2 regions of the Rhizobium sp. CAU 1783 genome follow, and region 1 is predicted to be linked to the other one. Evidence: predicted binding sites of a transcription regulator. Region 1 holds the regulator's gene; the other holds the start of a gene.
What was found. The regulator PhoB, encoded in region 1, activates phosphate uptake and scavenging genes when phosphate is short. The targets are predictions, from matches to a motif close to TGTCATNNANCTGTCAT.
Positions count from the first base shown of each region.

Region 1 (4,636 bases):
TGCTCGCCAATGCGAACATCGACTCCGCCTTCAAGGGGCAGATCGATCTTTCGGTCGATGAAGGCAACCGCAAGGTCTCCGACCGCCAGATCGGCTGGATGAACACGCTGGCCGAAAGCGGCGCGTTGTCCAAGCACTTCAATACCGGTCTCTTCGTCAACGGCGCCTCCAGCCGTCCGGAAGCCGCTGGCGTCGGCGTGGCGTTGATCGGCTCGGCCTACATGATGCTGATCGTGCTGGTTCTGTCCCTGCCGATCGGTGTCGCGGCCTCGATCTATCTTGAGGAATTCGCCCCGAAGAACCGCTTCACCGACCTGATCGAAGTGAACATCAACAATCTTGCCGCCGTTCCGTCGATCGTCTTCGGTCTGCTCGGCCTCGCGGTGTTCATCAACTTCGCCGGCCTGCCGCGCTCGGCCTCGGTCGTCGGTGGCCTGGTTCTGACCCTGATGACGCTGCCGACCATCATCATCGCGACGCGCGCAGCCCTCAAGGCCGTGCCGCCGTCGATCCGGGCCGCAGCGCTTGGCCTCGGCGCATCGAAGATGCAGACCGTGTTCCATCACGTCCTGCCGCTCGCCATGCCGGGCATCCTGACGGGCACGATCATCGGCCTGGCACACGCCCTCGGCGAGACCGCTCCGCTGCTGCTCATTGGCATGGTGGCGTTCGTCGCCGACTATCCGGGCACGCCGCTCGATCCGTCGACCGCCCTGCCGGTTCAGATCTACCAGTGGGCGAACGAGGCCGAGCGAGCTTTCGTCGAGCGAACCTCCGGAGCGATCATCATTCTGCTCCTGTTCCTTCTGGTGATGAACGTGGGTGCAATTCTGTTGCGGCGACGCTTCGAACGGCGCTGGTAGAGGGAGTTAGACATGAACATGATGTCGGAAGCAGCAGTTGAAAAGGCGCTGGATCAGAAAATGACCGAATCCAAGTACAAGATGATCGGCAAGGACGTCTCCGTTTACTACGGCGAGAAGCGCGCCCTTTTCGATGTGAACCTGAACGTTCAGGAGCATACCGTGACCGCCCTGATCGGGCCGTCCGGTTGCGGCAAGTCGACCTTCCTGCGGACGCTGAACCGCATGAACGACACGATCGACGGCTGCCGCGTCACCGGAAAGATCACGCTCGACGAGATGGACATCTACGATCCGTCGATCGACGTCGTTGAACTGCGCGCCCGCGTCGGCATGGTCTTCCAAAAGCCGAACCCGTTCCCGAAGTCGATCTACGAGAACATCGCCTACGGTCCGCGCATTCACGGTCTGGCTCGCACCAAGGCCGAACTCGACCAGGTGGTCGAGACGAGCCTCCAGAAGGCCGGTCTGTGGAATGAGGTAAAGGACCGTCTGCAGGAATCCGGCACCGGCCTCTCCGGCGGCCAGCAGCAGCGCCTGTGCATTGCCCGTGCCGTCGCCGTCAGCCCGGAAGTCATTCTCATGGACGAGCCGTGCTCGGCGCTTGACCCGATCGCGACCGCCAAGGTCGAGGAACTGATCCACGAGCTTCGTTCGAACTTCACCATCGTCATCGTGACCCACTCGATGCAGCAGGCGGCGCGTGTTTCCCAGCGTACCGCGATGTTCCATCTTGGTCTGCTCGTCGAAGAAAACGACACGGACAAGATGTTCACCAATCCGGACGATCAGCGTACGCAGGACTACATCATGGGCCGCTTCGGCTGATGTCCGCCGCGCTGTGATCGCTCTTTCAATTCAGGGATAAACGAACATGTCTTCATCGCATATCTACTCGGCCTATGACGAGGAACTGAAATATCTGATGCGCCGCATCTCCGAGATGGGCGGTCTTGCCGAGCAGATGGTCGGCGACAGCGTGCGCGCGCTGGTGAATTCCGACGGTGCACTCGCCCAGAAGGTCATCTCCGACGACGTGATCATGGATGCCGCCGAGCGTGAGATCGGCGACAAGGCCATCATCACCATCGCCCGCCGCCAGCCCGTCGCGGCCGACCTTCGCGAAATCATCGGTGCACTGCGTATCGCCAACGACCTGGAGCGCGTCGGCGACCTCGGCAAGAGCAATGCCAAGCGCGTCATGGCCGTGCAGGCGACCGGCGTTCCCCGCAAGCTCGCCCGCGGCATCGAGCACCTGAGCGAGCTCGCTCTGGTCCAGCTCAAGGAAGTACTAGACGTGTACACCTCGCGCTCGGCCGAAAAGGCCAAGTCGATCCGTGATCGCGACGAGGAAATCGACGCCATGTACACCTCGCTCTTCCGCGAGCTCTTGACCTACATGATGGAAGATCCGCGCAACATCACCAGCTGCACCCATCTTCTCTTCTGCGCCAAGAACATCGAGCGCATCGGCGACCACGCGACCAACATCGCGGAGACGATCTACTACATGACGACGGGCGCCCAGCCGGAAGGTGAGCGACCGAAGGAAGATCTGACCGCCACTGTTGGCGCCGTCACCGAATAATCGATCGCATTCGAGAGGTTATCGAAACCGATGCTGCCGAAAATAGCTGTCGTCGAGGACGAGGAAGCGCTGAGCGTGCTTCTGCGCTACAATCTTGAAGCGGAAGGCTACGAGGTCGAGACGATCCTGCGCGGAGACGAGGCCGAACTGCGCCTGCAGGAACGCGTCCCGGATCTCCTGATCCTCGACTGGATGCTGCCGGGCGTCTCCGGCATCGAGCTTTGCCGCCGGCTGCGCATGCGCCCGGAGACCGAGCGCCTGCCGATCATCATGCTGACGGCACGCGGTGAGGAAAGCGAGCGCGTTCGCGGCCTTGCGACCGGCGCCGACGACTATGTCGTCAAGCCGTTCTCCACGCCGGAACTGATGGCGCGCGTGAAGGCGATGCTGCGCCGGGCGCGTCCGGAGGTGCTCTCGAGCGTCCTGCGCTGTGGAGACATCGAGCTGGACCGCGAGACCCATCGCGTACACCGCAAGAGCCGCGAAGTGCGCCTCGGTCCGACCGAGTTCCGCCTGCTCGAGTTCCTGATGGCGTCGCCGGGCCGCGTCTTCTCGCGCTCGCAGCTGCTTGATGGTGTCTGGGGCCATGACATTTATGTCGACGAACGGACCGTCGACGTGCATGTCGGTCGGCTGCGCAAGGCGCTGAACTTCTCCAACATGCAGGATGTCATCCGCACCGTGCGCGGCGCGGGCTATTCGATGGAAGCCTAGCTTCCGTCAACCTCTTGACAACAGAATAAAAAAACGGGCCGTAAGGCCCGTTTTTCGTTTGTCTTGGCGTGTGTCGGGCGCCTTCAGCGGGCTGCCGCTGCGGCCGCCCGGCGACGCTCACCCACCGGCTGGTATGCGAGCTTGGCGTGGTAGTTGCAGTAGGGCGACGTGTCGGCGGACTCGCAGCCGCAGAAGTGGAAGTCGTCCTTCATCGGATCGCCGATCGGCCACTTGCAGGTGCGTTCGGTAAGTTCAGTCAGGGCGAGCTTGCGGGAAATCGGCAGCACGACGTTGGTGGAGCGCGAGATTTGGATCTCCTCCAGGCCGTCGATCTCGATCTCTTCCTTGAGCAGGTTCGCGCCGGCGGCACGGGTGACCGTGCGGGTCGTCGTGGTGTTGCGGGCGGTGTAGTTCGGGGTGCGCTGCGCTCCCGCCGGACGCTTTGCTGCGCGAACCGTGGTCGTGCTGCCGCCGGCCTTCGCACGGCCCGGGAGGTTGAGGCGATGCACCTTGCCGATCACGGCGTTTCGGCTCACGCCGCCCAGTTGTGCTGCGATCTGGCTTGCGCTCAAGCCTTCCGACCAAAGGCGCTTGAGTTTTTCAACTCGCTCATCAGTCCAGTTCATGCTATATCTCCGCCGCTCGCGCTGTGTGATGGCAGAATCGCTCACCGTTGCTTCGGATGAATCCGAAACAAACTTGCCTCGATACTGTCGGTGACTATTTCCGCCGCATGCAATCAATTTATTGATTATTAACCTAGTGCCGGGCTGACTCGCTGACAAGAGTCGGGCGAATCATCGGGAATCGATTTTAAAGTTTTCCCCAACTTGCTACCTGCCCGTGTTGATCTCGACCGGGCTCCTCAAGTCCCGTCGTTGCGACTTCCGCGTACCCGAAAATTCCGCTGCACTGCGCTGTTTCGTTGACAGGCAAGGCTGAAATGATGATAGTGCGACCCGCCGCCGCAAGGCGGCATTTTTGATTTTTCGGACCCTGTTTGGAAAGTCGAAGTCGCCCCGTTCCGTCACGCTCTCCAGAAGGAGTGTTTCCGCCATGGCTGAAGCCTCGCCACTCTACCAGACCTACATGCGCGCACCCTTGCGGTTCGAGCGAGGCGAGGGTGTCTGGCTCTTCACTGAGAATGGCGAGCGCTATCTGGATTTTGCCGCCGGCGTCGCGGTGAATTCTCTTGGCCACGCGCATCCGCATCTGATCGAGGCGTTGACGGCACAGGCCGGCAAAGTCTGGCACCTGTCCAATCTCTACGACGTGCCGGGCCAGGAGACGCTCGGCCGCCGCCTGACCGAAGCGACCTTCGCCGACCGCGTCTTCTTCACCAATTCGGGTGCCGAGGCGCTGGAATGCGCGATCAAGACAGCCCGGCGCTACCATTTCTCCAAGGGGCATCCCGAGCGCTTTCACATCATAACCTTCGAAGGCGCTTTCCATGGCCGCACGATTGCGACGA
Region 1 is NZ_JBTOLM010000002.1:502,104-506,739, forward strand. It holds gene pstA (phosphate ABC transporter permease PstA) at 1-863, shown strand, start outside; gene pstB (phosphate ABC transporter ATP-binding protein PstB) at 876-1,691, shown strand; gene phoU (phosphate signaling complex protein PhoU) at 1,738-2,451, shown strand; gene phoB (phosphate regulon transcriptional regulator PhoB) at 2,482-3,165, shown strand; gene ACX93L_RS09215 (GcrA family cell cycle regulator) at 3,249-3,791, opposite strand; gene ACX93L_RS09220 (acetylornithine transaminase) at 4,222-4,636, shown strand, end outside.

Region 2 (4,636 bases), on a different contig from region 1:
GCCGTCCGGCGTCCAGTTCGGCGCCTCGACGAGGCGCTCCGTCTGCCAGACGACGCGATGGCTGCGCGTGCGGATATTGTAGATTTCGACGGAGCTGCGCATCTTCCCTCCCGGAAACGCGCCGCCGGCCGCCTCAGCGGTCGCGGAAGCGATTGGTGATCGGATAGCGACGATCCCGGCCGAAATTCTTGCGGGTGATCTTCACCCCCGGCGCTGACTGGCGGCGCTTGTATTCGGCAAGATAAAGCAGATGTTCGACCCGGTGAACGGTGGCGACGTCGTGACCGCGTGCAACGATCTCGTCAACCGACATTTCCCGCTCGACCAGGCATTCGAGAATGTCGTCGAGCACCGGATAAGGCGGCAGCGAATCCTGGTCCGTCTGGTTCGGACGGAGTTCCGCCGACGGCGCCTTAGAAATGATGTTTTGCGGAATGACTTCACCAGAGGGGCCGAGCGCACCCGGCGGCACATGGCCGTTGCGCCAGGCAGCCAACGCATAGACCTGCATCTTGTAGAGGTCCTTGATCGGATTGAAGCCGCCGTTCATGTCGCCGTAGAGCGTCGCATAACCGACCGACATTTCCGACTTGTTGCCGGTCGTCACCACCATCGAGCCGAATTTGTTGGGGATCGCCATCAGAATGGTGCCGCGCGCGCGGCTCTGCAGGTTCTCTTCGGTGATGCCGCTTTCAGTCCCCTCGAACATGTCGGACAGCGCCGAGAGGAAACCTTCGACCGGCTCGGCGATCGGCACTGTGTCGTAGTGGCAGCCGAGCGCCTTGGCGCAGGCCGCAGCATCGGCAAGTGAATCCTGCGAGGTATAGCGATAGGGCAGCATGATCGTGCGCACCCGCTCCTCGCCCAGAGCATCGACTGCGATTGCCGCGCAGATGGCGGAGTCGATGCCGCCGGAAAGGCCCAGCACGACGCTCTTGAAACCGTTTTTGTTGACGTAGTCACGGAATCCGAGGACGCAGGCCCGGTAATCGGCCTCCTCCTTTTCCGGAATGCGCGACATCGGCCCGTCGCCGCACCGCCATCCGTCCTGCGCCCGTTTCCAGGTCGTCACGGACACGGTCGCCTCGAACTGACTCATCTGGAAGGCCAGCGTCTTGTCGGCGTTGAACGCGAAGCTCGCACCGTCGAAGACCAGTTCATCCTGGCCGCCGAGCTGGTTCGCATAGATCATCGGCAGGCCGGTCTCGATGACCTGTTTCAGCACGACCTGATGGCGCACGTCCACCTTGCCGCGATAATAGGGCGAGCCGTTCGGCACGAGCAGCATCTCGGCACCAGACTCGGCGAGCGTCTCGCAAACGCCGAGTTCGCCCCAGATGTCCTCGCAGACCGGGATGCCGAGGCGGACGCCGCGGAAGTTGACAGGCCCCGGCATCTCGCCGGCGACGAAGACACGCTTCTCGTCGAATTCGCCATAGTTCGGCAGATCGATCTTGTCGCGCGTCGCAATGATCTTGCCGTTGTCCAGGACAGCGATCGAATTGTAGCGGCCCTTGTCGTCCTGACGCGGGAAACCGATAATCACGCCAGGCCCGCCGTCGGCGGTATCAGCCGCCAGCTGTTCGACAGCCGAAAGGCATGCCTTGAGGAAGGCCGCCTTGAGAACGAGATCTTCCGGCGGATAGCCCGAGATGAAAAGCTCGGTGAAAAGCACGAGATCCGCGCCGTGGACCGACGCCTCCGCCCGAGCTTCCCTTGCCTTGGCAAGATTGCCGGCAACGTCGCCCACGGTGGAATCAAGCTGCGCGATTGCGATGCGAAGGGTGTCGGGTCGGGTCTGAATCTCGCTCATGTCCATCGTTTAGCGCGTGCGTCCGGCCTTCGCAACGGCGGGTATTCAAATGCCGCGTTCGCGGCGCCACAGCTGTCAAGGAAATGCGGGGAACAAAGACCGGTGCGCCATGGTTCATCTGGCGTTCATAACGGTTATGTGACAGCTATGCGAAACTTTTATGAAACCATCTTTTCTGCTGGAGAGCGAGTTGGCCGAGATTATCTCCGAGCCCCGAATGTCGGTTGAAGACGCCCCGAGCGGTGCCGCGTCCACGGCCAGGGTGACCGCGCTGCGCGGCTCCATGCGCATCGTCAACTCGTTGCTGCTGGCGCTGTTGACGATCATCGTAACCGAATGGCTGGCCCGCGGTACGCTGATCGACGTCTCCGACTATCTCCTGTCCTCTGCCCGCCCCGGAATGGTGGCGGTCGGCGTCCTGTTCCTGCTCTTCATCGCTGTAGACGCCGTCTTCGGCCGTGTCTACCAGTCGGCTCTCGTACTCGTGCCGCTCGCGATCCTTCCTGCCTTTCTGTCCATGCAGAAGCAGCAATATCTGTCCGACCCGCTCTATCCGAGCGACATGCTGTTCGGCCGCCAGATCGGCGAACTGGTGCCCGTCATGTTCGCGGCCCGCCCCTTCGCCTCCATCGGCCTCGTCCTCGGTGTGGTCGGGCTGTTGGCGCTGCTCGCCTATCTGCTCGTGCTCGGCCGCCGCCACTTCCCTTCGCTTTCGGCCCAGTCGAAGCTCGTCCGCCTCGTCGTGGCGCTTCCTCTGATCGGCGGCTTCCTGTCGCTGATGAACCCGAATTCCTTTTCCTACCTGCGCGACCGCCTCAACATCGTCCCCATGATGTGGGATCAGCAGGAAAACTATCGCCACAACGGCTTCCTTCTGGCCTTCGCCTTCAACGTGCCGATGGCCAATGTCCAGGCGCCGCAGGGCTACAATTCCGAGGTTATCGCCGACATCGCACCGGAACGCCTGCCGGCGAGCTTCTTCGGCGGTCGCAATGCCGACGTCATCATGGTGATGAGCGAGTCCCTGTGGGATCCGACCCGCATCACCAATGCGAAACTGTCGCCCGATCCGATGCCGACGATCCGTGCCGCGTCCTCGGGTAACCTGTTCTCGCCCGAATTCGGCGGCATGACGGCCAATGTCGAGTTCGAGGCGCTAACCGGCTTCTCCAACGCCTTCCTGCCCTATGGCAGCATTCCCTACCAGCAATATGTGCGCCGCCCCTTGCCGTCGCTGGCAACCTTCTTCTCGTCCAAGGGCTACACGACCCGCGCGTTCCATCCCTTCCAGAGCTGGTTCTGGAACCGCTCGAATGTCTATCGCTCGCTCGGCTTCGACAGCTTCCGCTCGGAAGAAAACATGCCGGTGTTGGACAAGCGCGGTCTCTTCGCATCCGACGATGCGCTGACGAAGGAAATCATCCGGTCTGCCGACCAGACCAAGGAACCCTTCTTCTTCTTCGCCGTCACCCTGCAGGGCCACGGCCCCTACGAGAAGAACCGCTACGCGAAGAACACGATCGGCATCGAATCGACGGCCCTTGCCCCGGAAAACCGCGACAGCCTCGCGACCTATGCGCAGGGCGTCCGCGAGGCCGACAGCAGCCTGAAGGCGCTGATGGACTGGGCCAAGAAGCGTCGTCGCGAAACGATCATCGTGCTTTTCGGCGACCATCTCCCGCCGCTCGGCAACGTATACACCGACACCGGCTACATGCCCGACGTGGTTGCCACCCGTAAGGCCCCGGTCAGCATCATGAAGCGGGAGCACGAGACCCCGCTTGTCGTCTGGTCATCCAAGCGCGGCGTCCAGAAGGACATCGGTTCTGTCAGCCCGTCGCAGCTGCCCTATTATGTGGTGCGCCTCGCCGGCTACCGTCACCCCTTCTACACCGGCGTTCTCGGCAGGCTGAACGAGCGCTATGCGGTCATCGATCGCCACCAGTTGATCGAGCGCGGCGAGCGCACCCATCCGGACTGGGCGACGAATGGCGAGCCGATCGACCCCATGATCCGCGACTACCGCTTCCTGCAACATGACCAGATGTTCGGCGACGGTTTCGGCACCGAACGCTTCTTCCCCGAGCAGGTCGAACGCACAGGCGCTGAAAGCTGACGGCGCCCCGCCGGCGGACCACAAATCGGTCATGGTTCGCTGGCACTAACCTTTCCATAATGTATGACTTGCGTGTGACGCGGAAACGCGCCATTGACACACTACGGATATGAATACCGTCTAGCGAGGGAAAGCCTCCTCCTTGGCCACCAGCTCCGCCGTTTCGCGGGCCAGGTCCTTCGACGGGCGAATATTGCTATTGAACACTTGAGCAGAGCGTGAACGAGCCATGCGGCCACTGACCCGCACCGAAATTGCTGCGCATCCCCTCTTCCCGACCATCGAGAAGCAGATCGCCGAACATCTGATCGGTATCCACATCCGCACACCGCGTCTGTCGCGGCTGAAGGCATCCCACCGCAAGTGGCTGATGACCCATTCCCTTTTTGCGCTCTCGCTCCAGCGTCGCGACGACGACCCGCTTTCGGGCCTCACCGCGACCCGCTTCGTTGAGATCGTCATGAAGCTCGGCGCCGCCAGCCGTAACACGGCGACCGGATTCCTCGCCGAGCTCGTCGCCTATAAGTTCCTCCGTGACATCCCCGACGTGCCCGACCGTCGCGTGCGCGTGCTGGAAACCACCGAGACCGCCTACGGCGCGATGAACGCCTGGTTCATGGGCCACATGGCCTGCCTCGACCGGCTCGACGGGGGCTCCCGGGAAGCCGCGTGCGCGGCCGACCCGCGTATCTTCCGCATCGCCCAGC
Region 2 is NZ_JBTOLM010000001.1:1,086,550-1,091,185, reverse strand. It holds gene ACX93L_RS04995 (TolB family protein) at 1-102, opposite strand, end outside; gene ACX93L_RS04990 (NAD+ synthase) at 134-1,813, opposite strand; gene ACX93L_RS04985 (LTA synthase family protein) at 2,031-3,929, shown strand; gene ACX93L_RS04980 (hypothetical protein) at 4,159-4,636, shown strand, end outside.
Region 2: ACX93L_RS04985 (LTA synthase family protein) is a predicted target of PhoB. The motif match lies at 1,941-1,957, and genes of this name have one in related genera.